One region of the Paenibacillus sp. 1781tsa1 genome, then DNA from elsewhere that is predicted to be linked to it. Evidence: riboswitches for the same ligand, from Rfam matches in the RefSeq annotation. Region 1 holds a riboswitch; the other holds the start of a gene.

What was found. Region 1 has a riboswitch for glycine ahead of sdaAB (L-serine ammonia-lyase, iron-sulfur-dependent subunit beta). Riboswitches for the same ligand answer to the same signal wherever they lie in the genome.
Region 2: another riboswitch for glycine. It lies ahead of gcvT (glycine cleavage system aminomethyltransferase GcvT); the one in region 1 lies ahead of sdaAB (L-serine ammonia-lyase, iron-sulfur-dependent subunit beta).

Annotation. Positions count from the first base shown of each region.
Region 1 covers NZ_JAMYWY010000001.1:503,187-518,756, forward strand. Annotated here, with positions in the region: gene NKT06_RS02415 (arsenic transporter) at 1-287, shown strand, start outside; gene NKT06_RS02420 (hypothetical protein) at 879-1,022, shown strand; gene NKT06_RS02425 (phosphate ABC transporter substrate-binding protein) at 1,122-2,048, shown strand; gene pstC (phosphate ABC transporter permease subunit PstC) at 2,164-3,099, shown strand; gene pstA (phosphate ABC transporter permease PstA) at 3,102-3,989, shown strand; gene pstB (phosphate ABC transporter ATP-binding protein PstB) at 4,002-4,757, shown strand; gene NKT06_RS02445 (phosphotransferase enzyme family protein) at 4,997-5,974, shown strand; glycine riboswitch at 6,327-6,451, shown strand; glycine riboswitch at 6,456-6,591, shown strand; gene sdaAB (L-serine ammonia-lyase, iron-sulfur-dependent subunit beta) at 6,704-7,393, shown strand; gene sdaAA (L-serine ammonia-lyase, iron-sulfur-dependent, subunit alpha) at 7,383-8,327, shown strand; gene NKT06_RS02460 (YhgE/Pip domain-containing protein) at 8,595-9,809, shown strand; gene NKT06_RS02465 (PadR family transcriptional regulator) at 9,864-10,376, shown strand; gene NKT06_RS02470 (alpha-glycosidase) at 10,519-12,273, opposite strand; gene NKT06_RS02475 (response regulator transcription factor) at 12,502-13,185, shown strand; gene NKT06_RS02480 (sensor histidine kinase) at 13,212-14,747, shown strand; gene NKT06_RS02485 (ABC transporter ATP-binding protein) at 14,833-15,570, shown strand, end outside.
Region 2 covers NZ_JAMYWY010000001.1:5,378,408-5,393,977, reverse strand. Annotated here, with positions in the region: gene NKT06_RS24255 (iron-containing alcohol dehydrogenase) at 1-404, shown strand, start outside; gene NKT06_RS24250 (NfeD family membrane protein) at 685-1,221, shown strand; gene NKT06_RS24245 (flotillin lipid rafts scaffold protein FloT) at 1,285-2,832, shown strand; gene glcT (glucose PTS transporter transcription antiterminator GlcT) at 2,999-3,853, shown strand; gene ptsG (glucose-specific PTS transporter subunit IIBC) at 4,140-6,191, shown strand; gene NKT06_RS24230 (HPr family phosphocarrier protein) at 6,269-6,544, shown strand; gene ptsP (phosphoenolpyruvate--protein phosphotransferase) at 6,537-8,249, shown strand; gene gcvPB (aminomethyl-transferring glycine dehydrogenase subunit GcvPB) at 9,085-10,524, opposite strand; gene gcvPA (aminomethyl-transferring glycine dehydrogenase subunit GcvPA) at 10,665-12,020, opposite strand; gene gcvT (glycine cleavage system aminomethyltransferase GcvT) at 12,017-13,153, opposite strand; glycine riboswitch at 13,371-13,471, opposite strand; glycine riboswitch at 13,475-13,597, opposite strand; gene gcvH (glycine cleavage system protein GcvH) at 13,942-14,334, shown strand; gene NKT06_RS24200 (PTS mannitol transporter subunit IIBC) at 14,754-15,570, shown strand, end outside.

The sequences.
Region 1 (15,570 bases):
TGAACAACCTGCCGACCGTGTTGATTAACCTGCTAGCCATCCAGGGCGCGCATACCGAAGGTATTATTCAGGAAGCATTGATCTATGCCAATGTCATTGGTTCCGACCTGGGTCCCAAAATGACCCCGATTGGATCTCTTGCCACATTGCTATGGCTGCATGTGTTATCCCGCAAAGGTGTGAAGATTACATGGGGTTATTATTTCAAGGTAGGCATCATCCTGACCATTCCCACCTTGTTAATTACTCTAGCTGGGCTGGCATTGTGGTTATGGATCCTAGGTTAGTAAAATTAGATTTTACATTAAGTATTAATAAGATAATCTGTTGTATTGTAAAAGCTGCTCTCACAGCCGGTGCTACGCACTGGCAGTGAGGCAGTTTTTTAGTTTCCTCTTCTGTTTCTTCTATAGAAGAAATGGAAATTCTCCATCTCTATTAAGTACCTAACCAATTACATAAGGGGCTGTCTCAAAAGGAATTCTGCTTCGCTCCAAGCGCTAATGAACCTACCGCACCTTAAAAGGCAGATCATCAAAGGTTGCAAGATTTAACGAACCTCAGTAACGCTATTTCGTCATAAAAGTGCTTCAAAACCTAAAAAATCAACTAAATCAACGAAATAACGTCTCTGAGATTCGTTAGTTCTCAGATCTGGGCAAATGGGAGCGAATAGCGTGTGTCAGGTTCATTAAAACAAAATAACACTAAATGAGGATGTCCCCCGTCATATTCATGACTTATGGGACATCCTCTTCTTTGCCTACTTCCCAGGCAGGAGATTGAAATGCCTGAGATTCAACGAGCGCTGACACAGCGAAGGGAACGGAACGATTGTAGAAAAGCGAAGCGTTCGCCTTTATCCCCGGATGTATTCCTTGGAAAAAGTAAATCATATAAATCCGGGGATAACAGCGATTGAAACAATGTCCGTTCCCGAAGCGGCCAATTCAGCGCAATTTGTCTCAAATGATTTTCAATATGCTGCCGATATTTTTAACATTGCGTTTACAAAACACTGATTTTAAGATGACATACCGAAACTACAATAAGTAAAGAGTTGATGGTGAACAAACAAATTCACAAAACGCCATCACTACATTGGGGGAGGAAAACAAAACATGTTTAAAAAGTTGCCGTTTATTTTGATGACCTTAACGTTCGTACTGGTGCTCGCTGCATGCGGATCGAAAAATGACGCGGGTACAGAGGGTGCTGCAAGCAATGGATCAGGGGAAGCTGCTGCTGAGCTTAGCGGTAACATTCTGGCAGTCGGATCGACAGCATTGCTACCTCTGGTAGAACAAGCTGGACAGAAATTTATGGCAGTTGATGAATATAAGAACGTAACGGTTCAAGTTCAAGGTGGCGGTAGTGGTACTGGCTTGACGCAAGTATCTGACGGACAAGCTACAATCGGTAACTCTGATGTATTCGCAGAAGAGAAACTGGAGGACGAAGCCAAAGTAAAAGAACTGGTTGACCATCAAGTAGCCGTAGTAGCTATGGCTCCAGTTAGCAACAAAGATGCAGGTGTAGAAGATTTGACGAAGCAACAACTGGTCGACATTTTCTCCGGTAAAGTGAAGAACTGGAAAGACGTTGGTGGCGCGGATAAAGCAATTGTTATTGTAAATCGTCCAAGTAGTTCCGGTACTCGTGCAACGTTCGAGAAGTATGCATTGGGTGCAAAAATGGATGATATCCAAGGTTCGATTCAAGAAGATTCTTCTGGTAACGTAAAAAAATTGGTAGCTGAAACGCCAGGTGCTATTGGTTACCTTGCCCTGTCTTACTTGGATGACAGCTTGCAAGTGTTGAAATACGAAGGTGTAGAAGCAACAGTTGAGAACGTAGAAGCAGGAACTTATCCAGTATGGGCTTACGAGCACATGTACACAAAAGGTGAGCCAGATGCAGCAACAAAAGCTTTCCTGGACTACATCCTGAGTGACGAAATTCAACAAAACGACGTGACAGAACTTGGATACATTCCAATGTCAGGTATGAAAGTAAAACGCGATGCAGCAGGTAATGTGGTTCAATAATCTTTGAACTTGCGCATACAGCGAAAGAGGCGGACTTAGGTCCCGCCTCTTTACGCGGTTTGCTCTGAAATAATCCCATATTTTTCATTAATTCTACTATAGAAGGATGGTTGTTATGGAACAGACCGAAGGGGGAACGGTAATGAATAACAAGTTGAAACCGCGCCGGCCCTTAAAAGAGAAACATTATTGGGAAGAGTGGACGGGACGGATCTATACGTCGATTTGTGTCGTTTTCCTGATCGTTGTCATGTTTTCCATTGTTTATTTTGTAGCGTCCAAGGGTCTGTCCACATTTTTCCAAAACGGAATAAGCATAAGTGAATTCCTTGGTGGAAAGACGTGGAATCCGACTGGAGAACCTGCGTTCTACGGAGCATTGCCGTTCATTACAGGTTCTTTCATTACAACCTTGCTTGCAGCATTGATCGCTAGTCCACTTGGCCTGTGTGCAGCACTCTTCATGACAGAGATTGTACCGGGTAAAGGGAAAAAGATATTGCAGCCCGCGATTGAGCTCTTGTCTGGAATTCCGTCCGTTGTGTACGGATTTATCGGTCTGAGTGTCATCGTACCTTTGCTGCGCAGTATCTTTGGTGGAACAGGCGTCGGGATTGCAGCCGGATGTCTTGTTCTCGCGGTAATGATTCTTCCTACGGTGACAAGTATTATGGCAGATGCGTTGTCTGCTTTGCCAAAAGGATTGCGTGAATCCTCGTACGCACTGGGTGCCACTCGCTGGCAAACCATCTACCGTGTCATCATTCCAACGACTTTGCCAGCTTTGTTGACAGGTGTCGTTTTGGGTATGGCTCGTGCTTTTGGTGAGGCCCTTGCTGTGCAGATGGTTATCGGTAATGCACCGCATGTTCCAACATCCTTGCTCGAATCGGCTTCAACATTAACAAGTGTAATTACACTCAGCATGGGTAACACCACGATGGGTTCTGTTCATAACAATGCACTGTGGAGTATGGCGCTTGTCCTGCTGGTGATGACATTTGTCTTCGTCATTCTGGTTCGCCTGCTTGAGAGGAGGAACCGGGTATGAAAATGAAGGCAAAGACGGTAGATAAGATTGCAACATCCGTTATCGTTGTATTGGCCCTGTTCATTGTTATTATATTGCTCGGTCTGCTTGGCTTCATCATGTATAGAGGAATTGGACATATTAGCTGGAACTTCCTGACGAGTGCACCACAGTTGCTTAAGGGTGGCGGCGGGATTGGTCCACAGCTCTTTAACTCTATATTCTTGCTTGTCCTGACATTAATTGTGACCATCCCACTCGGATGGGGCGGCGGAATTTACATGGCGGAATACGCCAAGCCAGGCAAGATTACCAGCTTCATTCGTCTTGTCGTTGAAGTGTTGTCATCATTCCCTTCCATCGTTATCGGTTTGTTTGGTCTCTTGTTGCTAGTCAATCAATTTGGTCTTGGTTTCTCTCTGATCTCGGGTGCCTTGGCTCTGGCGATCTTTAACTTGCCACTGATGGTGCGGACAACGGAGCAGGCTTTCCGGGCCGTTCCGAAGGAACAGAAGGAAGCAGGTCTGGCACTTGGATTGTCCAAGTGGAAGATTATCACTTCCATTCTGCTGCCTGTGGCATTGCCGAGTTTGATTACGGGTACGATTCTGGCATCGGGCCGGATCTTTGGTGAGGCGGCCGCGTTGATGTTCACCGCAGGTATGAGTAGTCCGCCACTGGACTTTACAGATTGGAATCCGACGAGTCCAAGATCACCACTTAATCCTTTCCGTCCGGCAGAAACACTTGCTGTTCATATCTGGAAAGTGAATAGTGAAGGCATTGGCCCGGATTCCAAAGAAGTGGCAGCAGGGGCATCCGCCGTGCTTGTCATTCTCGTGCTGGCGTTCAATCTAAGTGCACGCTGGATCGGTCGGGTTGTATTCCGCCGCATGACAGCTTCGAAATAAGGAGGAACCAACATGGCCATACCTTTTGGTACGGAACAGTTAAGCATATATTATGGACATTTTCAGGCGGTCAAGCAGATCAGTCTCACATTTCCCGAAGCGAGCGTAACGGCGCTTATCGGGCCGTCTGGCTGCGGTAAATCTACGTTCCTACGGTCGCTTAACCGAATGAACGACGAGATTGCCGGTTCCCGCACAGAGGGACATATCTGGATGGACGGTAACGATCTGAATGAGCCTGGAACCGATGTAATCAAGCTTCGCCAGAAGATTGGCATGGTGTGGCAGAAGCCAAATCCTTTTCACAAGTCCATCTACAACAATATCGCGTTTGGCCCCCGCTACCGTGGTACGAAGAGTAAGAAGGCACTGGATGAGATTGTGGAAAAAAGCTTGCGTCGTGCTGCGCTCTGGGACGAAGTGAAAGACAGGCTGAATGAATCAGCCCTGTCTCTCTCAGGTGGACAACAGCAGCGTCTATGTATCGCCCGCGCCCTGTCTGTTGATCCGCAGATTCTGCTGCTCGATGAGCCTGCATCTGCACTTGACCCGGTATCCACGGGTAAAGTTGAAGAATTGATTACCGAGCTCAAGAAGGAGCTGCGGATTGTTATTGTTACCCATAACATGCAGCAGGCAGCACGTATTTCGGATTATACAGCTTACTTCTATCTGGGAAGCATGATTGAGCACGGGGATACAGAGCATATCTTCACGAACCCGGACAATCGCTTGACCCAAGAATACATTATGGGTCGTTTTGGTTAATTGGATCATGGAGTGTCACATAGGGCAACAGACAGAGAAATGAAGAAATAAATAGAGACAAAAGAAGCACAATGCCTGGACGCTTGTTCGGGAGTTGTGCTTTTTTTAATTTATAATTTTAGTGGAATTTTCTGTATGCGGGATAAACATTATGCTACGATATTCAGTAATAAGAGAGCGTTTACACAACTTCGAAGGAGATGTTGATAATCACTACGAATCAGAGGTCTTATGACCACATGGCAACCGATATCATACAGAATTACACGATTGAAAAACCTGTCGTTTCTTATATTCGTCACAATGAGAACCTGACGTATCATGTCGTTGATGAAGCAAGCGGGCAGAAGTATCTGCTGCGTATCCATCAAGCTGCATATGCAAGTATGTCAGGCATTCAGCACACGCCTCCTGCACTGGAGGCAGAGATGAACCTGCTTCATGAGTTAAATGCAACGACAGCATTACGCGTACAACATCCGGTACGCAATGTATCGGGAGATTGGGTCACGTTATGGACAAGTGAAGCAGGTAAAGAAATCTGCTGTACAGTACTGGAGTGGATTGAGGGCAGGGACATCCAGCAGGGAGAACGCCTGACAACAGAGCAGATATATGATCTTGGTGCGCAACTACAGATGCTTCATCAGTATGGGCGTGTGCAGAATCAGACAGATCGAACAAAGGTACGGCCGACATATGGCAATATCCCTGAGAATTTGGTCATGCTAGGGCAGCTGGAGGAAGGTGTCCGATTGGGAATTTTTACAACGGAAGACTTCAATCTGCTTCGGGAGACGTTTGAGAACATTAACGAGCAGCTAGCAACGTACCCACAGCAGGCGGGGACATGGGGAATCATTCATGGGGATATTACTCGCAATAATCTGCTGATAACGGATCAGGGAATGTCCATGATTGATTTTTGTCTACACGGTTATGGTTATTATCTTTTCGATGCCGGAGGGGCAGCGCTTATGTTCAATCGGGAGGAACGTGACATATTCTTATCCGGATACACAAAAAAGATCGCACCACTGACGGATCGTGATATACGATTAATGGAAGGGTTCATGTTGATCTTTACACTTGGTTATTATGCTTTTCAGATGGCGAACGAGTCTAGGCACGAATGGATGAAAGATCGCATGCCGAAGCTATGTAGCAAGTATTGCAGACCATATGTACAGAACGAGAGTATCTTCTACGAACTGTGATTTATAATCCGGGTGTGCAGATCCTTAAGGGCTATGAATAGTGTAGCTCAAAGATATGGTTGCCTGAATACCCGAACAGTTTCGTGGACATTATCATAAATAGTAGTAAGCGCTTTATGAATTGAAGGAAAATGAAATAAGCTGTTTAAAAGTTCTTTTTATCGTATTAATGTGATGAAATCTGACAAAATATTCTGGTTTTCATCGGTTCAATCGAAAATGAAGGAAATACATCCAAAGATATCGTTAAGTTTGTTGACACTGATCTTCCGGTCGATTAATCTTAATGAAGAAGAATGAACAATTTCCATTACTGTTCTGACATACGCTCAGAATGGTTCCATACAGCGGATGATAACGAGCGGGAGAGACCTGAGTTAGCCGACCAAAATGGCTATTGTTCAGGCACCGAAGGAGCAAGCTGCTGCGCACCCAGCCCAGTGGTTAATCTCTCAGGTAAATGTACCATCGTTGGACGCAACTCTGGAGAGTGCGCGAACTGCGCCACCCAAGGGGTATATGATCAGTCAGTCCGGTGACTTGTCTGCAATTGCAGGCCATGCACCTTGTCGTGAGACACTGCTGAATCGTGAAACTCTCAGGTATCGAGGACAGAGAGAGGGCCTGAGGCCTTCTTCTGTCCTTTTTTGATGTCATCATTCAGTAATAAAGGAACATTATGGCATGGGATCTGGATGCAAATGACGAATACAATTGGAGGGTTATAAGGTGCGATTTAAAGATGTTTTCTCAATTATTGGTCCGTCGATGACGGGGCCTTCAAGTTCACATACAGCTGGAGCAGCAAGGCTGGGAAGAATCGCTCGTCAGTGGCTAGGTTGTACGCCTGAACGTGCCCGGCTGACACTATACGGTTCATTCGCTGATACGTATCAGGGGCACGGAACAGATCTGGCACTGATCGGTGGTCTTTTGGACTATGTCACAGACGATCCACGTATCCCGGATGCAGAGCAATACGCAGAGGAAGCGGGCATGGAGGTTGAGTTTTATACAAGCGGCCTGCCTGCTCCTCATCCCAATACGGTCAAAATTGAGTTGTGGCATGAAGGACGTACATGTTCCTTAATCGGTGCTTCTATTGGTGGTGGTAGTGTATCGGTGCATGCGATGAATGATTTTCGTGTTCAGATTAGTGGTGAGTTTCCGACACTCGTTCTGCGACATGCGGACAAAGCAGGAGTGCTCGCCTCGGTAACGTCCACGATCAGTTCATCCGGGGTTAACATCGGGTATATGCAGGTGGACCGGAAAGCCCGTGATGGCGAAGCGCTTACTGCGATGGAGATGGACGGCGTGCCGAATCCGGATATGCTCAAGCGTCTGAAGGAGCTGGATCATGTACTGGACATTCGTGTCATCGATTTGAAGAGAGGAGTTGATTCGGATGCGATTTAAACATTTACACGAACTGAATACGATCTGTACAGCGGAATCCAAAACGATTGCTCAACTGATGATCGAGGAGCAGGTTCAGGAGACCAATACACCGGAAGCGGATGTTGTGAAGCAGATGTCTGAATATTATCAGGTGATGAAGGAAGCGGTACGTAAAGGGTTAACGGAAGATACCACATCACGCAGTGGATTAACGGGTGGAGACGGTAAAAGAATGGCCGAGTACATTCGCAAGGGTGAGACTTGCTCTGGTGATGCTTCCGCACTTGCCATGGCGTATGCCCTGTGTGTATCTGAAGTGAATGCCTCCATGGGCCGGATTGTCGCAACACCAACAGCCGGTTCCTGCGGCATCATCCCTGGTGTGTTTATCAGCTCACAGGAGCGATTTGGCTGGACGGACGAACATCTGGTGAACGGGTTGTTCTGTGCAGGGGCGATTGGTTATGTCATTGCCAACAATTCATTTATCTCTGGTGCGGAAGGTGGCTGTCAGGCAGAAGTGGGTTCCGCGATCGGCATGGCTGCGGGTGCCATGGTTGAACTGCGTGGAGGTACACCGGAGCAGGTCGTTCATGCCGTAGGCCTGGCGTTAAAAAATACACTGGGCCTTATCTGCGATCCGGTCGCAGGCCTCGTTGAAATTCCGTGCATCGTCCGTAACGGACTGGGTGCCGTCACGGCACTGGCTGCGGCCGACATGGCATTGGCCGGAGTGCGTAGTGCCATTCCGTCAGATGAAGTCATTGACGTTATGCTGGAAGTAGGCAGTGCGATGCCGAGCCGCCACCGGGAGACGGCCCAAGGCGGACTGGCCCAGACACCAACTGGCCGCAAAATGATGCAGAAGCTGGCTAAACCGAAGGCAAAGCGTGCAGAGCCTGAGACGGAGTCCGCGACTGAAAATGAAAATGACGTAGAACCTAAGGCGTAATAGAATCGGTATGAATTAAATCTAACTTAACGCTATCTCATGTAGTCCTTAGTCTTGATTATTAAAGGTGATGCAGCGCTCTTTGCATGATACGAAAGGCCGATACAAACTCTTCCTGGTGAAGATTTGTATCGGCTATTTTTGTCTTTTACAACAAACAAAATAAAAACATATTGACGTTTTATATATCGTATTGATATATTAACAATTGTCATATATCAATACGATATATAAAAGAGCGAAACAAAACTAAAGGAGATGGTTAAAATGAAAGGAATTATCCGAACGAGTCTGCTGTTTTTGAAAAATGGAGCGACTATTGTGGGTCTAATTACGGCAGTGCTATTTCAGGTTTTCTTTAACATCATCTGGCTTAGCGGATACGATCGGGTTAATGAAAGAATGACTGAGTTGGCTGTCACGATCGTGAATGAAGATGGGGTGGCAGCTGAGCCAGTGGCGGAGTCTTTGGCAGCAGGGCTGGATTTCGAGATCATACCATCCGAATCGATGGAAGAAGCGAGACAACTGTTAACGGACAGGGAAGTATACATGATCATTGAGATTCCATCCGGTTTTATGCAGCAGACAGGAGACTTGTCGAAGACGGTGGCAGTCAATTATGTGATGAACGAATCGAACGTGGCTACCGTGAAAAGTGTGATGCAGAACGTAGCCGCACAGGTTACAGCGACATTGAATCGTGAAGTACAACAGAATAGCATTCGCGGAGTGCTGAATCAGTCCGGTATGCCTGCCGATCAGGCCGATGGGTTGGCGCTGGGGTTATCCTCACGCGTGGAGGCTGAGGTGGTGCGACTAAACCCTGTTGATAATTTTTCCTTTTCCATGGTACCGATGTTGATTGTAACGGCTACGTTTACCGGAGCGATGTTGCTTGGCATGAATCTGCAGAAAGTTTCTGGTGAATTGAGTGGCAGGGCAGGGAAGTGGGAGCGCTTCTGGGCACGTAACATCGTTAATCTTGGTGCGGCATTTATCGTTTCGCTCGTTGGATCGGGGATGATGCAAATTATGGGGGTATCGTCAGCAGACGGTTGGTTCATGTTATGGCTGTTCCAGTTACTAATCACCATATCTTTTCTATTCATGGCTCAGTTGAGCCTGCAGTTGCTTGGCAATGCTGGGGCTTGGTTAAACAGTGCTCTGTTGCCTCTATTGATGCTGTCCTCGGGATCAACGATTCCGCGAGATGTAATGCCTGAGTTCTACCAATTTATCGGTCATTATCTGCCAGCGACTTATGCCGTAGAGGGGATGATGAACCTTGTGCTCGGAGGAAACGGGATCGGCCGAGATGCGATGTTGCTCGCCGTAATCGGCGGAGTAACACTGACTTTGGGTGCACTTTGCACCTGGATCAGACGCTCCGGCCCGGCACGTTCTGAACCTCGTAGGGAGAACCAGCCTGTTGCTGTGCCGGTCGCTCTAAAAGCAACCGTTTCGTCATCTGATCATTGAACAAGGGGTACTGATTGTGATACGTTAAGGGGAATGGAAAGGAGCGGTACACCGATGAACACGCAGCATGTCATCCTCGGAATACTGCACAATCAGCCAAGTTCCGGATACGAGATCAAGCAGTACTTTGAACAATATTTTTCATTTTTCTTTGATGCCAGCTTTGGCACCATATATCCTACACTTGCGAAGATGGAAAAGTCAGGATTGCTGACTAAGGAATCAGTGAAGCAGGAAGGGAAACCTGATAAGAACGTGTATTCATTGACCCCTGAAGGAGCAGCGCAATTTCACGCCTATTTAATGAGTCCTTTGGAAGCTGAGGTATTTCGTTCTGATTTTCTGATGCGTTTGTACTTCGGAGAGTTGGCGGATGAAGATACCGTAACGGGGTGGATCTCGACCCAGTTGAAGCGAAAGGAAATGTTATATGCTGAACTTCAGCGCCAGATGGAAGAATTCGGTGAGCGTATTTCTCCTGCACAGCGTCTGTGTCTGCAAGTGGGGCTTGTACAATATGAGGCTACCATCCAGTTGCTCAAGGAACAGCTGGTTCAGGCAGAATAACCATGGCCCTAATAATTAACGTCAAAGTCAAATAGGCACTCATCAGATCCGGAACAGGTCTGTAAGCGCCTATTTGATTTTTTATATTCCGATAAAGTGCACTCCTGTCCTGTCTTGCATAAAAGCATATATAGCTTGATGTTTATGTGAGACTAGTACTTAGTACGGCATATCCATACGCAGGTAATTCAATGGCAAGCACGCCATCATCCTTGGCGGTACGATGGTTTCCACCGAATAGCTCGGTCCAATCCCCGTCTCCTGACTCCAGTTCGACAATAGCCGTCTCTTCGGACCGATTGAACAGAATCAGAATACGTTCCTCCTCATTTTGCCGCTCGAATACCAATTGGCTGCCATCGGGACGAGCCTGCAGGAAACGAACGGTGCCTTCTGCACGGAGGGCAGGATGAGCATGACGCAGGGAGATCAGTTTCTGATAAAAGTCGAACAGCTCACGGTCCTGCTTCGCTTCATCCCATTCCATGCATTTACGGCAGCCCGGATCATGCTCGCCGTCCATTCCAATCTCGTCTCCGTAGTAGATGCACGGCGCGCCCATGTAACTGAACTGGAATAACGCAGCCAGCTTCATCTTGCGCTGGTCGCCTTCACACAGCGTGAGAAGCCGCGGGGTATCGTGGCTGTCCAGCAAGTTGAATGCTACTTCGCTGGCCTGAAGCGGGTAACGGGATAATTGCCGACCGATGGAGTTCGCGAACTGTTCGGCGTGCATTGTGTTTTTCACAAAGAAAGCATTCACGGCATCGGTAAACGGATAGTTCATGGACGCATCGAACTGGTCGCCTTGAAGCCAAGAGGAGGACTCGTTCCATACTTCGCCCAGAATATAGGCATCCGGATTAGCGGCTTTGACTACACGGCGGAAATCACGCCAGAAGGCATCATCCACTTCGTCGGCAACATCCAGCCGCCATCCGTCCGCACCCACTTCCTTGATCCAGTACTCGGCAACCTCCAGCAGATATGCCTTAACCTCGGGATTCTCCGTATTCAACTTAGGCATGTGTGCTTCGAATCCGAAGGTCTCATACGTAGGAATGCCGTCTTTCACGTCCAGCGGGAATTCATGTACATGGAACCAGTCCTTGTATTTGGATTGTTCTCCGTTCTTCTGAACATCCACAAACGGCGCAAACGTCTTCCCGGAATGGTTGAACACAGCATCCAGCAATACGCGAATTCCACGTGCATGGCACAGCTCGACCAGTCTCTTCACGGTATCTGCGTCACCAAAATGCCGATCTACCCGCAGGTAGTCTTCGGTATCGTATTTGTGGTTGGTGGTGGCTTCGAAGATGGGGGTGAAGTAGATCGCATTAATGCCAAGATCGCTGATATAATCCAGATGGTCGATCACGCCCTGAAGGTCACCGCCAAAGAAATTGAAAGGGGTTGGCTCGCCACCCCACGGTTCCACCTTTTCCGGACTAATATCCGGGTTGCCGTTCGCGAATCGTTCAGGGAAAATCTGATAGAACACGGCATCCTTAACCCATGCAGGGGGTGTGAATACAGCTCCTGCATGAATATATGGGAACTGGAACATACGACCCGGATCATCTGGTTCCTCTTCTTGGAAGTCCGTCTCGGTCATCCAGATCTGTTCGTCTCCGTTTTTGAGCAGAAAAGAGTACTTCAGTCGGTGGTAGGGAGGTTTCACCTCGCCCTCGTAGTAATCGAACATGGAGTCAGAGGTGAACTTCGTTAAGGGAACCAGCGCTTTGGTTGCATCCCACGCATATTTATCTCCGGTCAGGGCATGTACCTCGGTCAGATCATTCTTTTTGGCGCGCAGACGCAGATGGATTGTATCTTGGTCATAGGCATAGGCCCAATTGCGTTTCGGTTGATGATAGATGGCTTCCAACAGCATAATGAAATTCCTCCCGTCAGGTGTAGGTATAATATGTACTTGGTAGACTTGATTGATATAACATTCCCCACGTGAATGGATAAGCTATAATTAGAATGTGTGGTAACGTAAAGGAATTCAACATGGTTTCAACAAGATATGAATCCATGTATTATAGACAGCTTTTATTATGATGATGCTCAGATATATCATTAACCCAATGGGGGCAGAAAGGAAACGAATATTCGAATGAAAACCAAACTGTTATATATTGAAGATGATACGGAAATTGCGACTTGGGTCAGAGCCGATCTGGAGGAGCGCGGTTATGAGGTGGTATGGCTCGGTAGTGGTGAAGGTGCAGCGGAGGCTGCTGTTGGTTGCTCACTCATTATTCTGGATGTCATGCTGCCCGGGCTGGATGGATTTACGGTGGGCCAGCGACTGAAAAAAGAACATCCCGCCGTGCCCATTGTCATGCTCTCGGCCAGAACGTCCATTGACGACAAGTTGCATGGTCTCGATTTTGCCGATGACTATGTGACGAAACCATTTCACCCCGATGAACTGGCTGCCCGGATTGAGGTCCAACTGCGTAAGGCGGGAACTGCGGTCTCATCGGATACAGCTCTGAAGCTGGATCACCTCTCCATCTATGAGAAAGATAACCGCATCGTCAATGAGGAGACGGGGGATGAGATTGTTTTATCGGGAAAACAGTTCCACATCTTCGCCTACCTGCTGCGACATATGGGCATGATTCGAACCAAAGAGCAGATCTATGAAGCCGTCTGGAACGAGCCCTATCTGGATGGAGACAAGACTTTGATGGTACATATTCGACATCTACGCGAGAAGCTGGAACTTGATCCGGCCAATCCGGTCGTTATTCAGACAGTCCGCGGTGTGGGATATCGCGTGAAGAAGCCATGATCCGGCGTTTCCGAGAACGGAAGACCATGAAGGTAGAACGGAAGGAAGAACGAAGCGCGGATCAAAAGCAGTCTGGGCGGCGCAAGCTACGCTTTGGGCGGTCGTTGATGTCCAGATATATCATCCTGATTCTGGCGGCCGTGTTATTTGTGCCCGTCGTTCTTCCGATTATATCCATCCTATATGTTGTCGTAGTGAATAACACAAATACGAATCAAGCGGCACCCTATGGTGACGTTACTCGGATCAGTAACCTCTGGTCGCGGGAAGCAGAGAATCTGGATGGTGCTTCAGATGAGGAGATTAAGGCCCGTTTGGAGCAATTACATGGCTCGTATCCCAAGTCTTCCATGTATCGTGTGAATGCGAGCGGTGAGACCCTCTTCATTATCGGTAGTGAGGATGTAACGATTCAGAAATCCACATCCCCGGATGGCAGGACAGACACGACATTGAGATGGTCGCTGGATACCGGGCAAAAGGCAGAGACCCGAATTCCAGCCTTATGGAATGTGAATAACACGATACAATTCATGAAAGAAGCTTCTTTTCGCGATCCGTTGACCGTAGTTGCATATATTGGCGGGGCTGAACAGGACAGAGGACAGGGCTTCATGATCATTGAAGTGCCGCGATCACTTCTGCAAATGACACAGAGTAACTGGCCGATGGAGCTCCTGTATCTCGGCGTTGTCATGATGATCATCTTCATGATTTTCATCATCATGTCGGTTCTCTTCTTCGCACGCATTCGCAAAAGGCTTATACGATTGCAGACGGCAATGATGACCACGGGCAAGGAAGGCATCCCGCTTCCGGTTGATATCCGCCGATCAGACGAGATTGGTCAACTGGAGGAATCATTTAACCAGATGGTACATCAACTGTCCGACAGCCGCGAGCGTGAACGTGAGGAAGAACAATTGCGCAAACGTCTGATTGCGGGGCTTTCCCACGATCTGCGCACCCCGCTAACGGTGATTCGTGGACATATGCATGCTTTGCACAAGGAAGCGCTGAGCGAGCAAGGTGACCGTTCATTACATCGCATGGAAGCGAAGATGGAGGACCTCGGCGGGCTCATTGACAACATGTTGTCTTACAATTTGCTCACGAGCGGTAAATATACGTTGAAGCTGGAAGAGAAAGATATGCTGCGCATTGTCAGGGAAACGGCGGCGGCTTGGTACCCGGTCTGGGAGAAAGAGCAATTCGAAATTGATATTGACCTGCCAGAGGAACCGCTAATCTGGCATATGGATGAACAAGGCATGCGCCGTATTCTCGATAATCTGTTCCAGAACGTAATTCGTCATGCTGCCAGCGGGAAATATATTGGCATATCAACCCAGGAGATTCAGGGTGAGACGGCCATCGTTATTCAGGATCGGGGTCCGGGAATGCAACAGGATTCCGACACCAAAGGCACAGGTCTGGGCTTATCCATTGTAGACTTGTTGATTCGTGAGATGGGTCTGCGCAAGCGGGTAGACAGTTCCGATGCGGGTGTCCGGACATCTATCTACAGTGGTAAGGGAAATAAGGAAACGATCCACCGCTGAAATAGCTTTTTTAAACTAAACTTAAACTGGAGACTACCTTGGCTTTAACCTTGGAAGGTTACGATAGTTCCGAGGTGATCATACAGTGAGTGAAAATATTATTCAAACGGCGAATTTATGGAAAACATATCGGGATCGTGCAGCGGTCCGTGAACTTGATCTGCATATTAAAAAGGGAGATATCTACGGCTTCCTTGGTCCCAATGGTGCCGGCAAAACAACAACGATTCGCATGCTTCTCGGCTTGATTAAACCAACCAAAGGCGTGATCCGTGTCTTTGACAAGGATATCCGCAAGGAGCGCATGGATATTTTGCGCCGTGTAGGCTCCTTGGTTGAATACCCGTCCTATTATGGACATCTGAACGCGGTAGAGAATCTGGAAACCTTGCGCCGCATCATCAATGTACCAAAATCAAGAATTGATGAGGTGCTGTCCATTGTAGATTTGACCAAGGATGCCAAACGTTCAGTAAAAGGGTATTCCCTTGGGATGAAGCAACGCCTCGGTATTGCCAGTGCTTTGCTGGGTGAACCGGAATTGCTGATTCTGGACGAACCAACGAATGGACTTGATCCGGCCGGTATCCAGGAGATTCGGGAACTGATCAAACGTATGCCTCTGGAACATGGCATTACCGTTCTGGTTTCCAGCCACTTGCTGAGTGAAGTTGAACAGATGGCAAGTCGTGTCGGCATTATCCGTGAAGGCAAGATGGTGCTTCAGGATACCATCGCGAGTCTGCATAGTCAGACGGGCAGCTCGATCCGTTTAACAGTTTCCGAACCGGAAGAGGCCATGAAACTGGCGAGAGAGCAGGGG
Region 2 (15,570 bases), 4.9 Mb from region 1:
GTGTGCTGAATATGGGTCTCGCAGGAGACTGGGCAACACATAATATCGAACATGCAGTATCTGCAGTGTATGATATCCCGCATGGTGGCGGACTGGCGATCTTGTTCCCGCACTGGATGAAGCATAATCTGGATGTCAATGTGGATCGATTCAAACGTCTGGCAATTAATGTATTCGAAGTGAATCCTGAAGGCAAGTCGGACAGACAGATTGCCGAAGAAGGTATCGATGCGCTCAGCAAATTCTGGACATCCATTGGTGCCCCTAACCGTTTGGCTGATTACGATATCGATGATAGCCAGATCGACGTAATGGCTGATAAAGCTATGCTGTTTGGCCCATTTGGTAACTTCAAGAAACTGCAACGGGAAGATGTTGTATCCATCTACAAGGCTTCTCTATAATTCTATACTAATTACTGACAAGTGAACGGACACATTCTGTTGTCCAATAACCGCAAGTCTCCTTTATGGGGGCTTGCGGTTTTTTCTATGTCTAGGATGCGTGCATGAATGAGGGAGGATCTTGAAGCATGAACTAAAGAATGTCGTGATAATATCCATTATCGGCTCCAGAATACATTTGAGGAAAGATTTTGAAACATTTTGATGTTAGCTACGTATTTATTTACATGTGGAATGCCCAGTTAGGATGAATTTGCGGCAGAGAGAGGAGGAACAGGGGATGGAGACGATTTATTGGGGGTGTCTGATCGGAGGGGCCATATTTGCGGTTGTCAGCCTTGTGCTGGGTGACTTGATTGACGGCTTGCTGGACGGAGCTTTTGAGATGCCAGGTCTTGATTTTTTCAAACCCGTTGTGTTAGCTGGTTCCATTACAACCTTTGGTGGGGCAGGCATTATGCTGACACGTTATAGTTCATTAAGTGCAATGTCCGGTCTAATACTATCCCTGCTTATAGGTATTGCTGCAGCCATGCTGGTATTCTTCGCATATATCAAACCGATGCGTAACAGCGATGTTTCGATTGCATTTTCAATGAAAGAGTTATCTGGAAAAATTGGGGAAATTACCATTCCGGTGCCGGAAAAAGGTTTTGGCGAAGTGATGATCCGTTTTGCATCCGGTAGTACGATTCAAACGGCATCCAGTTTTGAACACCTCCCCATTGCGGCGGGAGCCCGTGTTGTTGTGGTGGATGTTGTAGATGGCGTACTGCGTGTGTCGGAATGGGATGAAAATGTACTTAAAGATTTATAAAGTATTTTTATCGCCTAAGTAGTTTAAGCACTCATCATGAATGAATAAGGGGAGAGATGTGGAATGAATTTAGATTGGGATGTGTTGTTGATACCTGCCGTTGTTGTTGGTGTGATTCTGATATTGGGATTGGCTTTTTGGGCGAGATACAAAACGGTTGGACCGGATGAGGCGATGATCGTTACGGGGTCTTTCCTAGGTAGCAAGAATATCTCCGATGATGATTCTGGCCGAAAAATTAAGATTGTTCGTGGTGGCGGTGCATTTATCCTGCCCGTGTTCCAGCAATCTGAGTTTATCTCCTTGTTGTCCCACAAGCTGGATGTCTCCACACCTGAAGTGTATACGGAGCAAGGTGTTCCAGTAATTGCAGATGGTGTCGCTATTATCAAGGTCGGTGGCGCTGTAGAGGACGTTGCTACGGCAGCTGAGCAATTCATCGGTAAACCTGTAGAAGCGCTGAGAAGCGAAGCACAGGAGGTACTGGAGGGGCATTTGCGGGCCATCCTCGGTACAATGACGGTGGAAGAAGTATATCGGAACCGGGATCGGTTTGCGCAAGAGGTTCAAGGCGTAGCAGCTAGAGATCTGAAGAAAATGGGACTGCAGATTGTCTCCTTTACCATCAAGGATGTTCGTGACAAACAGGGCTACCTGGATGCTCTTGGTAAACCAAGAATTGCTGCTGTGAAGCGTGATGCCGAGATTGCCGAAGCCGAAGCGATGCGTGATGCACGTATTCAGAAGGCCAATGCGGAAGAGCAAGGTCAAAAAGCAGAGTTGCTGCGTGATACCAATATCGCCGAGGCAGCCAAAGAGAAGGAACTGAAAGTAGCCACGTTTAAGCGGGATCAGGATACAGCCAAAGCGGAAGCCGATCAGGCATACCATATCCATGAAGCCCGTGCAAGACAGACCGTGGTGGAAGAAGAAATGAAGGTTGAACTCGTTCGTAAAGAACGTGAGATCGATCTCCAGGAAAAAGAAATTGTCGTACGTGAGAAGCAATATGATGCTGAAGTGAAGAAAAAGGCAGAAGCAGATCGTTATGCGGTGGAACAGGCTGCTGAGGCGGATAAAGCCAAAAGAATGCGTGAAGCCGATGCTGTACAGTATTCCATCGAGACACATGCCAAAGCAACAGCTGAACAGAAGCGACTCGAAGGTCAGGCGATGGCGGATGCGGAACTTGCCAAAGGTACAGCGGATGCAGAAGTTATTCGTTTGCGTGGTCTTGCCGAAGCGGAAGCGAAGGAAAAACTGGCCGAGGCGTTCCAGAAGTTTGGCGAAGCGGCTGTACTCGACATCATTGTCAAAATGCTGCCTGAACTGGCTGGCAAAATTGCAGAGCCAATTGCATCTATTGATAAACTGACGGTGGTAGATACAGGTAAAGGTGAAGGTGCAGCGCGAGTGAGTAACTATGTTACTGAACTTATGGCTACGGCTCCAGAGATGCTCAAGAGTGTATCCGGCATCGATGTAGAGCAGCTTATTAAAGGCCTTACCAAGTCCAAAACACCTGCGCCAGTTGCCATTCAACAGAGCGAGGCTGTTACAACTCCTTCTATAATCGACAAGATTGTGGAAAGAGCTGGAGTTGACGAGTAAAGAAGTACTTAAATCTTGCATGGTTGCTCTATTGACCTTAAGGCGAATTTTTGTTACTTTTTAAGCGAGACGTCCGGCGCGGATTGCCCGCTCCGGGTGTCTTTTCGTTCGTAATAGGGTGTGACTTAATCACACCTAAGATGGTGTGAAAAAAGAGGTGCAAACAATGAGCAGCCTGCATGTAGATAAAGCGCTAAATAATAATGTAATCATTGCACAGCATCCTGAACACGGGGAAGTCGTTGTTATTGGTAAAGGCATTGGCTTTAACCGAAAACCGAGTGATCACATTCCATTGATGGCTGTGGAGAAAATGTTCATTTTGAAAAACCAGCAGGAGCAAGAGCAGTACAAACAGCTTCTTCCACAGGTGGATGAAGCACTGATCGAGATTATTAACGAAGTTATTACGTATATTGCAGAGCGTACGGATGTTCCTCTGAATGAACATATTCATATTGCATTAACCGATCACATTTCTTTCGCGTTAAAACGCAAAGAGCAGGGTATCGTCATACAAAATCCTTTTTTATATGAGACTCGCGAGATTTATCCGGAAGAATATCGAATGGCAGATTACGCTGTTCGTCTGATCAAGGAGAGAATGGGTGTAGATCTCGGGATGGACGAGATTGGTTTTGTTGCGCTCCATATCTATAGTGCAATGACCAATCAAAATATATCCCAAGTACGTGAGCATTCTCAATTGATCACGGATTTGGTGAATCTGGTATCCAATCAACTCGAGTATTCGTTTGAAACGGAATCGCTGGATTACTCTCGTTTGTTGACTCATCTTCGTTTCGCCCTTGAGCGTGTTCGCCGTGGAGACAAAGTGGAAGAGCTTCATAAGTTGGATTCCCTGCTGAAGTTGGAGTATCCTGAAATGTACTCGCTTGCATGGAAACTGACCAAAGTGATGGAGAAAAGACTGAATCTGCCTGTTTATCCTGCGGAGGTAGGCTATCTGACCATTCACCTGCAACGGCTGAATCAACGGAAGGAAGAAGAGAGTAAGTGAGATCATTCCAGTGATAGAATGCGGAATTTATTTTTTTGGTGTAAAGGCTTGCAATAGATTAGAACTGGTGCTACAATGATTTCCGTAATCAAGCAACTGAATAAACATAAGTGACGTGTTACTGACTCGATCAGGCATGAGTTAATTAAAGTGTGATTGTTCTTTCCTTGTACAGGGTATGCTATACCCCAAGGTTGGCACAGTTTACTTTATTAATTCATGCCTTTTTTGTGTTCCCTTGCTTGCATCACAACATATAACTTAGACGAAAGGGAGATACGACGCGATGTTTAAAAAGCTTTTTGGTGTATTGCAAAGAGTAGGTAAAGCCCTCATGTTGCCTGTAGCCATTCTACCAGCGGCAGGATTGCTGCTCGGAATCGGTAACATGCTGGTTAATCCAGATTTCTTGCAATATGTAACGGCGCTCGACACCCCTTGGGTGAACTCGATCGCAACAATTATGATGAACGCAGGTCAGATCGTGTTTGATAATCTGGCATTGCTGTTCGCCGTCGGTGTAGCCGTCGGATTGGCCGGTGGCGAAGGGGTTGCGGGTCTTGCAGCCATCATCGGTTATCTGGTCATGAACGTCACACTGGGTACAGCTGTAGGGGTTACACCAGCAATGATCGGCGAAGTACCGGGTTATGCCAGCATCCTGGGTATCCCAACATTGAGTACAGGCGTATTCGGAGGTATTATCATAGGTATTGCCGCCGCGCTCTGTTACAATCGATTTTTCAAAATCGAACTGCCGTCCTACCTGGGATTCTTTGCAGGTAAACGTTTTGTTCCGATTGTCACTTCGGTTGTTTCCCTCTTGCTGGGATTAGTTCTGGTGATTATCTGGCCACCGATTCAAAATGGATTGAATGCTGTGTCTCACTTCATGGTCGATACAAGCCCGACGTTGTCGGCATTTATCTTCGGTGTCGTGGAACGGTCATTAATTCCGTTTGGTCTTCACCACATTTTCTACTCCCCATTCTGGTTTGAGTTCGGTGAGTATGTGAACAAAGCTGGAGATGTCATTCGTGGTGACCAACAAATCTTCTTCAATCAATTGCGTGATGGTGTTAACCTCACAGCGGGAACATTCCAAGTTGGTAAATTCCCGTTCATGATGTTTGGTTTGCCAGCGGCCGCTCTTGCGATGTACCATGAAGCAAGACCGGAACACAAAAAGTATGTTGCAGGTATCATGGGTTCAGCTGCGCTGACCTCATTCCTGACAGGTATCACAGAACCACTTGAATTCTCGTTCCTGTTTGTAGCACCAATCCTGTTTGCAGTACACTGTATCTTTGCAGGTTTGTCTTTCATGACCATGCAAATTCTGGGTGTGAAGATCGGTATGACCTTCTCCGGTGGGTTCATTGACTTCCTGATCTTTGGTATTATTCCAAACCGTACACCATGGTGGGACGTAATTATTGTCGGATTGATTCTTGCGGTAATCTATTACTTCGGTTTCCGGTTTATCATCCGCAAATTCAATCTCAAAACACCAGGACGTGAAGATGCAACACCTGAAACTGAATCTGGCGGAGGCTCAGGTTCAACGGATGACCTGCCCCATAACATTCTCGAAGCTTTCGGTGGCAAGGAAAATATCAAACATCTGGACGCTTGTATTACTCGTTTGCGGATTGAAGTCAATGAGAAATCCAATGTGAAAAAAGATCGTTTGAAACAATTGGGTGCATCCGGTGTGCTTGAAGTGGGTAATAATGTTCAAGCCATCTTCGGAACACGTTCCGACACGATTAAATCTCAAATGCAGGATATTATTGCAGGACGAACACCAGCACCAACGCCAGTAGCAGCCAAACCAACTCCAGAAGAGGAGAAGGCACAAGGTGAACAAGGCGAGCGTATTGTTGCTGAGGACATCGTCATGCCAGTCAATGGTGAGTTGATGGACATTACGAATGTACCTGATCCAGTCTTTGCTGAGAAAATGACAGGTGATGGATTCGCAATTTTGCCACATGATGGTACAATAACTTCTCCTGTGTATGGTAAAGTGTTTAATGTATTTCCAAGCAAACATGCCGTGGGCATCATGTCCGACGGAGGCAAGGAAGTGCTTGTTCATATAGGTGTCAATACGGTGAAGCTGAAGGGTCAAGGCTTTAACGTACTGGTACAGGAAGGTGATCTGGTATCGGCTGGTCAGCCGATTATGGAAGTGGATCTGGAGTATGTGAAAGCAAACGCTCCATCCATCATTTCGCCAGTTATTTTCACCAACCTGCCAGAGGGCTCCACGGTAACCCTGAAGAAGAGTGGAGTGCTGAAAGTTGGCGATCAGCCAATCATTGAGATAAAATAAGAAGTGTTACGACGATGGCAAGCTAGTGTAAATATATGCAATGCCAAAACCAAATTACTGAAAGTGAGATGATTGTAATGCAACAAACATTCAGAATTACAGACGAAGATGGTATCCACGCACGTCCGGCGACAGCCCTGGTTAATACAGCAAACAAATTCAAAGGTGCAGAATCCTTTGCAGAAGCAAACGGTAAAAAAGTAACGTTGAAATCCATTCTGGGTGTTCTTTCCCTCGGATTGGAACAAGGCGACACCATCAGCATTATCGTTGAAGGCGAAGGCGAAGCTGAAGCTCTTCAAGCTTTGACTGACGTTATGGTTAACGAAGGGTTGGGCGAAATTAATGCTTAATGTCTCCGGGATCGCGGCTTCGGCGGGTATTGCTATCGCCAAGGCGTTTATCTTGGAGCATCCTGACTACTCTGTAGAAAAACGCCAAATTAACGACGTTGACGCAGAGATCGCAAAACTCGACTCAGCTCTGGGTAAATCCCAGGCTGAGCTTGAGGCGATCAAAGAGCGTACTTTACAAGAGCTTGGCGAGAAAAAAGCTGAGATTTTTGCTTCGCATTTGCTCATTCTGAATGACCCGGAACTGATTGATCCGGTTAAAGCTAGAATTGCAGATGACATGATCAATGCAGAATTTGCTTTGAACGAAACGGCATCGCAATTTATCTCCATGTTTGAGAACATGAAGAGTGCATACCTGCAGGAACGTGCAGCAGATATGCGTGACGTTACCAAACGTGTGCTAAATCACTTGCTTGGTATCGACTTCATGAGTCCGGCTGAGATCAATGAAGAAGTGATCGTGCTTGCGGAGGATCTGACGCCTTCCGATACGGCTCAATTGAATCGCCAATTTGTTAAAGGTTTCGCAACCAACATTGGTGGACGTACTTCTCACTCAGCGATCATGGCTCGCTCTCTTGAGATTCCAGCTGTCGTTGGAACCAAGGACATCTTGGCTCAAGCGAAACAAGGCGATATGATCATTGTTGACGGTCTGGATGGTCACGTGCTGGTTAACCCTACTGATGAAGTTATTGCTGAATACCGTGCCAAACAGGAACAGTATGATGCACAACGTGCAGAGTGGAGAAAACTGCGTGATGAGCCAACGGTAACTGTGGACAACGTTCATGTTGAACTTGCAGCCAACATTGGTACACCAAATGATGTAACGGGTGTTCTGGAGAATGGCGGCGAGGCAGTAGGCCTGTACCGTACCGAGTTCCTGTACATGGGCAGAGACAAGCTTCCTTCCGAAGACATTCAGTATAATGCTTACAAAGCGGTACTGGAAAAAATGGAAGGCAAACCTGTTGTTGTTCGTACACTCGACATCGGTGGAGACAAAGAGCTTCCATACCTGGATCTGCCAAAAGAAATGAATCCATTCCTCGGCTTCCGCGCAGTTCGTCTGTGTCTGGACCGTCTGGATATCTTCCGTACACAATTGCGTGCATTGCTGCGTGCAAGCGTACATGGAAACCTGCGTGTCATGTTCCCAATGATCGCAACACTGGGTGAATTCCGTGAAGCAAAAGCTGTCTTGCTCGAAGAGAAAGAGAAGCTGGTTGCTGAGGGTATTGCTGTTTCTGACAGCATTCAACTCGGAATCATGGTCGAAATTCCTTCGACTGCAGTTCTGGCGGATCAGTTTGCCAAAGAGGTGGATTTCTTCAGTATCGGAACGAACGATCTGATTCAATACACAATGGCAGCAGACCGTATGAACGAACGTGTAGCTTATCTGTACCAACCTTACAACCCAGCCATTTTGCGTTTGGTTAAAATGGTTATCGATGCAGCACATCGTGAAGGCAAATGGGTTGGCATGTGCGGTGAGATGGCAGGAGACGAAACAGCAATTCCATTGCTGCTCGGCCTTGGATTGGATGAGTTCAGCATGAGCGCAACATCCATTCTGCCAGCTCGTAGTCAGATCACGAAGCTGTCCCGTGCGGATATGCAGGAACTGGCTGCTAAAGCTCTGGATATGCAAACGGCTGAACAAGTCGTTGAATTGGTTCAAAGCATTCAAGCGTAATGTAATTTTACGGGGTTTCCACCCGATTTTAAGGGTTTCTTTTTCCGATAAAAAGCTGCAGTCGTGCAGCAATTTTGCCGGTATCCGCGATTCATTGTGGATATCGGCTTTTTTTGTTATCAACAGGATAATGTGATTCGGACTCACGTGTGTAAACAAACGGTTCTTTAAACCTTGGTCTGCGAACTGAAGGGAGACTGAACGTGGCTAAAGTAGACAAATATGCTGTATTCTGAATTGCAAGGCGGCGTTCTTGAGTGGAGAATGCGTAATTCATAAGTGAAAGTGCAAAGAACTAAGAGAGGAGAGCTAAGGATTAAAGCTAAAGGACAAAAGCTAAAGTATAAAAGCTAAGGGATTAGCACTGTGGGGGAACTGGGGGATGAGCTTTGGGCATTAGGCGCTGTGCTGCTAAGGAATCTGAGACATCTTAGTCCGGGATTTGAAGCACCAGCAGAAATCTAAAGAACCTGAGACACGTTATGTCGGACTATACAGCCATTTTTAGCATTATTGTGAGGGTATCTATAGAAATAACGTGTCTGATGTTCCTAAGAATTGAAAGAGTGGCCTGTGGAGGCCAAATAAGACATCCTGGATTCGTTAGAACATGTTCTGGCTTGGTACTATCCGTCTCAGGCATCCGAAAGTCTGGGCTTCCAGACCTCAGACCTAAGATGCTGGCATACGTCGGAGCATGACTTGCCTGCGTTGAGACATGCTCTAGCAGGATGATGGTGAGTAATAACAGTGGCATCTTTAAAAGGGAAGGCAACTCGAAAAGCTCTTGCTGATTGGAATGTCAGCAAGAGCTTTCGTGATAACAATGATTTGATTAATTGCACGCGCAGTTCAGTACAGGTTTGCGGGCCGCTGTAGTCTCATCAAGACGAGTGACCGGTGTTCCGTAAGGTGCGTTGAGTACCAATTCTGGCGTCTCTTCCGCTTCTTTGGCAATCCGTATCATCGTATCAATAAACCCATCCAGTGTTTCTTTACTTTCGGTTTCCGTCGGCTCGATCATGATGCATTCCTCAACGTTGAGCGGGAAGTACACCGTTGGCGGGTGATATCCAAAATCAAGTAATCGTTTGGCAACATCCAGTGTACGCACACCATATTGTTTCAATCCCCGACCAGACATGACGAATTCATGTTTGCATACCCCTGGATACGGAATCTCGTAGTAAGGTGCGAGACGGGCCATCATATAGTTGGCATTCAGTACCGCACACTCAGATACACGGCGCAAGCCTTCCGGTCCATAGGTGCGAATGTAGGCATAGGCACGTACCAAAATACCGAAGTTGCCATAATAAGCTTTGACCCGACCAATGGATTGATCTCCTTCACGGTCCAGTGAATACACACCATCATCATTTTTGATCACCATCGGTTTAGGCAGGAACGGGATCAGACGGCTCTTCACCCCGACGGGTCCGGCACCAGGTCCACCGCCGCCATGAGGCGTGCTCATCGTTTTGTGCAAGTTCAGATGCACCACATCAAAGCCCATATCACCCGGACGGGTAATGCCCATAATGGCATTGGAGTTCGCGCCATCGTAGTACAGCAAGCCACCAGCCTGATGTACGATGGATGCAATCTCCTGAATGTCTTTCTCGAACAAACCAAGTGTATTCGGGTTCGTCAGCATCAATGCTGCTGTATCCGAGCCAACGGCTGCACGGAGTGCGTCCAGATCAACCAGTCCGTCTGCGCGGGATGGAATCGTCACGGTCTCAAATCCTGCAACGGTTGCACTTGCCGGGTTGGTGCCGTGAGAAGAATCGGGCACGATGACTTTGGTACGCTGTTCACCACGACCTTCGTGGTAGGCACGAATCATCATAAGTCCAGTCCATTCTCCATGGGCACCAGCGGCTGGTTGTAAGGTCACAGCGTCCATACCTGTCAGCCCCGCAAGGTCATTTTGCAACGTATACAACAGTTCAAGTGCACCTTGAATGCTGGATTCATGCTGGTACGGATGGATTTTGGCAAAACCATTATAACGTGCAACATCCTCATTAATCTTGGGATTGTATTTCATTGTACAAGAGCCCAGTGGATAAAATCCGTTATCAACGCCGAAGTTGCGGCGGGACAGCGCGGTATAGTGCCTGATAACATCTACCTCGAACACTTCCGGTAGTGCGGCTGCTTCCGAACGGAGCATTTCCCGGGGAATCAACGTGTCGGCAGCCTGACGAGGAACGTCACATTCTGGCAGAGAATAAGCGACACGTCCAGGGCTGCTGAGTTCAAAGATCAATGATTGTTCCGGAGCAGGAGATAAGGTCTGTGCGCTGAATGTTGTAGCTGTCTCAGATTGAGCCGGAGTGGAGACAGAGGCACCCGTTTCCGATTGTCCTTGTCCTTGTACCGATGTTGTCGTTGTTGTCGTTTCCTGAGTCACAGCGATCCCTCCAATGCTCGTGCGAATTCGTCGATCTCTTCTTTGCTTCGTCGTTCAGTTACAGCGATCAACATATGTCCGGCAAGCTCCGGGTAATCACGTCCGAGTTCATAGCCACCAATAAAGCCCGCATCCAGCAGTTTCAACTGAAGAGCATCCACGTCTGTTCCTTCAGGAAGCTTAATCACAAATTCATTAAATGTTGGTGCATTAAACGTCAGGCTAACACCGGAAATCGCAGTTAATGTACTCAGGGTGTAATGACTCTTTTGCAGATTCAGATCCGCGACATCGATCATTCCTTGTTTACCCATGATGGACATATATACAGATGCGCTGAGCGCAAGCAAAGCCTGGTTGGAACAGATGTTGGATGTCGCTTTTTCGCGGCGGATGTGCTGTTCACGCGCTTGCAGTGTGAGTACAAATCCACGCTTGCCGTTGCGGTCCGTTGTCTGGCCTACAATTCGGCCAGGAATTCGGCGCATATGAGGCTGGGATACGGCGAAATATCCGCATGTCGGACCGCCGAGTGAAGCGGCAATACCGAGGGGCTGCGCATCGCCAACGACGATGTCGGCACCCAGCTTGCCTGGGGCTTCCAGCAGACCCAGCGATAGCGGGTTAGCACTTACGACGAGCAGGCCTTTGTGCGCATGCACGAGGTCGGCAGCTTGCTTTACATTTTCCACGGCACCAAAGAAGTTTGGACTCTGAATCATGACAGCAGCGGTATCGTCCGATATGGCGGCTTGCAGGGCATCCCAGTCCGTGACTCCATCCTTATATCCGATCTCGACAATCTCCAGACGGAGTCCGTGCGCATATGCCTGCAGTACCTGACGGGCTTCCGGATGAACGGTGCGGGATACGATGAGCTGTTTGCGACGAGTTGCCGCTGCGACCAGATTCCCTGCTTCTGCAAAGGCTGTTGCTCCGTCATACATGCTGGCATTGGCCACAGCCATACCGGTTAATTCACAGATGTAGGACTGGAATTCGAAAATGGCCTGTAGTTCACCTTGGCTGATCTCAGGCTGATAAGGTGTGTAGGCAGTGTAGAACTCGGAACGGGAAATGACGTGATTGATGACGGAAGGAACATGATGATCGTATATGCCTGCGCCGAGGAAGCTGGCGTGTGTTTCGAAATTGGCGTTGGCACCAGCTTGCTTGGACATGTGACGTGTCAGTGCATATTCATCAAGTTTCGAGGATACGGGCAGCTCGCCCTGATAACGAATCTCTTTGGGAATGTCCTGGAACAGTTCCTCCAGCGAATCCACACCGATGGTTGCGAGCATGGCGCTCTGATCCTGCTCGGTCATGGGAATGTAACGGTGCTTGCTCATGCTTGATCAGCTCCTTGAGTAGGTGTCTTTGACGTTCGTGTCCGTTTATGAAAAGGGGTCTTTACGACCTCGGCTTTCAGTTTCTTACCTCGGATCTCAATCTCAAGCGGGGTTCCGAGCGCAGTGTATTTGCTGTCGATAAGGGCAAGCCCCAGATTACGCTTCAATGTAGGTGATTGCGTGCCTGTTGTCACTTCGCCAATCTGTACGCCTTCGGCGTAAATCGGATAGTGGGGGCGAGGGATACCGCGTTCCAGGACTTCGATGCCAACCAGCTTGCGGGCAGGCCCGTCATTTTTTTGCTGTAACAAGGCTTCATGTCCGATAAAAGGTCCGGCATTCAGCTTCACAAACATGCCAACACCAGCTTCGAGTGGAGAGATGGTTGCCGACAATTCCTGTCCGTATAGGGGAAGCTTTGCTTCAAAGCGCAATGTATCTCGGGCACCAAGTCCGGTTGGCACCAGTCCGTGACCTTCACCAGCTTGCATTAATCCATTCCAGACCACAGCGGCCTGATCTGCAGGAACATATAGTTCAAAGCCATCTTCGCCGGTATAACCGGTACGGGACAACAGCAATTTTGCTCCACAGACTTCGGCATCCTGCACAAAACGAAACGGTTCAATCGCCGATACATCTGTATCTGTAACTTTTCCGATAATATCTACAGCCAGTGGACCTTGCAGGGCGAGTAGCGCTGTCTGCTCCGAATCGTTGGTCATGCTCACGCCAGGGATCAAGTGCTCTTGCAGCCACGCCCAATCCTTGTCGATATTGGAGGCGTTAACGACGAGCATATAATGCTGATCTTCCAGCTTATACACGAGCAGGTCATCGACCACACCGCCATCTGGATAACACATCAAGGTGTACTGGGCTTGACCGGGGACCAGCGTGGTTACATCATTGGTGGTCATTTGTTGCAAAAAAGCTTCAGCCTGCTCACCCTGTACCGTGAATTCGCCCATATGGGATACATCAAACAGTCCAGCACGCTCACGTACCGCTTCATGTTCTTTCTGGATTCCGCTAAATTGCACCGGAAGCTCCCAGCCTCCAAAATCAATGCACCGTACGCCTTCATATTGCTGATATAGGGGGAAGAGTGGTGTTCTTAGCAAATTGGACATCAAATCACCTCGTCATGAGCCGTCAACCGGCCGGATATACAATCGTGGATCAATGAACCAGGGTATTTTTAAATTTTTCAGCTAGAGATCTTTCGTAGATAAGTATGGTAAGGCAGCTATGACAGCGCCGATCTGAATCCTGTTTTTCGTTTTTTGGGAAAAAGGAAAAGGACAGGCCAAAGAATCGGCATGCCAAGTAGCACGCTGTATTCTAAGGCTCTGTCCCTTGTACCTGAGAGTTACCCCGCTGAGTTGTGCAGCAGGTTTCCCCTTGGGTGATCATAACGCCCGCTCAGGGCGAATAGATGCTCTCCAGAGTTGCGTCCCGTAAAAGTCCTTTTGCCTGAGAGATTCACCCCCGCTTATCGGTGGTTTACTCCTTCGGCGTTACCTCATGTACATCCCGAATCGGGTGTCACGGGTAATCTCTCCCTTTACATTCATCCGCGGGTATAACATAGTCCAATAAACACATTTACTCCTCTCATTAAAACGTGAATCCACTGCCGATGTCAAGAACGATATCATAGATAATGATTAAAAACCGAATGTTTGATTTGGTTTTAATATTATTGTTCGTGTATTTATAAAGACTGCGCTTACTATTTGATTTTTTACCAGTATATGAAGAAAGAGTGAAATCCGGTTACAGGATTTTAAGGTGCTCAGTAAATAAATTGTAAGGTATCTTGACATTTGATTCAAAAATATCATACGCTATGTTCTGGGAAAAAGGTTAAAGGTCAAAGAACGCATGCACTCATTAATGAAAAGCGAGGCGGATATCGATGAGCGAATTGAAACGTGATTTCCTGTACAGTGAAGAGCACGAATGGGTGCAAACCGTAGGGGAGGATACTGTACGTATTGGCATTACCGAGTTCGCGCAGCATCAGCTGGGTGACATTGTGTTTGTGGAATTGCCTGACCTTGAATCCAATGTAAAAGCAGAAGACAGCATTGGAACGATCGAATCGGTCAAAACGGTCTCGGATTTGTTCTCTCCCGTCACCGGTTCAATTATTGCAGTGAATGATTCGTTGCAGGACTCACCTGAACTTGTGAACAGTTCTCCTTACGAGGAAGGCTGGATGATTGAGATCCGTGTTGAAGGAGATCTGACAGCAGCATTGTCTACATTGATGAATGCAGACGCGTATCGTAAACATACGGAAGAATAGTATCAACGAACTTGTACTTATTAACTTATATTTTATAACAAAATGTAATAAGCTTCATATTGTTTCGACCTGTGTGAGCCGGATGCTTGCACAGGTTTTTTGTGCTTTTCAAGAATGGTTTGGAATGCGGATTGAAGCTGATTGGGGATGTAAATCACCTGCTTGGACCAAACTATAGGTTGGAAAATGATTTTGGAAATGACAAAAGTCATAGGCAGGAAAAGCCTTGTGTACCAATGGGTTCAGCCATTATGCATCGGTTAAAACGATTACATAACCTAATGTTGTCATCATTGTTCATGACGAAAGTACGCTTTCATTTCATTGAACAGGAGAGCATTCTCGCTTAGGATTACAGCAGGGGAGAAATGATACCCCTTTCATAAGTCATAATCACTTGATCCAAGGAGGATAATACAATGAGTAATTTGGACCAATCGTCCAATTCCAAAGGTGGGCTACGGGTAGGTGTGCAGCGTTTTGGCCGATTCCTGAGTGGTATGGTCATGCCGAATATGGGAGCGTTCATCGCCTGGGGATTAATTACGGCCATGTTCATTCCAACAGGCTGGTTCCCTAACGGGACACTAGCACAGCTAGTCGATCCAATGATTAAATATTTGCTGCCACTGTTAATTGGTTACACCGGGGGTACGATGGTGCATGGTCAGCGTGGTGGTGTCGTAGGTGCCATTATGACCATCGGGGTCATCGTGGGTAGTGATATTCCGATGTTCCTCGGCGCCATGATTGCCGGACCACTGGCAGCATGGATCATCAAAAAGTTCGATAAATCCATTGAAGGTAAAGTTAAAGCTGGATTTGAAATGCTGGTTAATAACTTCTCAGCCGGTATTATTGGCGGGATCTTGGGGATTATTGCTCTACTGGGCATCGGGCCTGCTGTAGAAGCGATTAGCAAAGTATTGTCTGCCGGAGTACAAGGTCTGATGAATCTGGGCTTGCTACCGCTGGTCAACCTGATTATTGAACCAGGTAAAGTATTGTTCCTGAACAATGCAATCAACCACGGGATTCTGACACCAATTGCAACAGATCAAGCAAGAGAATTAGGGCAATCTGTATTATACATGCTTGAATCGAACCCGGGTCCTGGACTTGGTATCTTGCTTGCTTACTGCTTCTTTGGACGCGGAATGGCCAAATCTTCTGCACCAGGTGCCGTTATCATTCATTTCTTCGGGGGAATTCATGAGATCTACTTCCCTTACATTT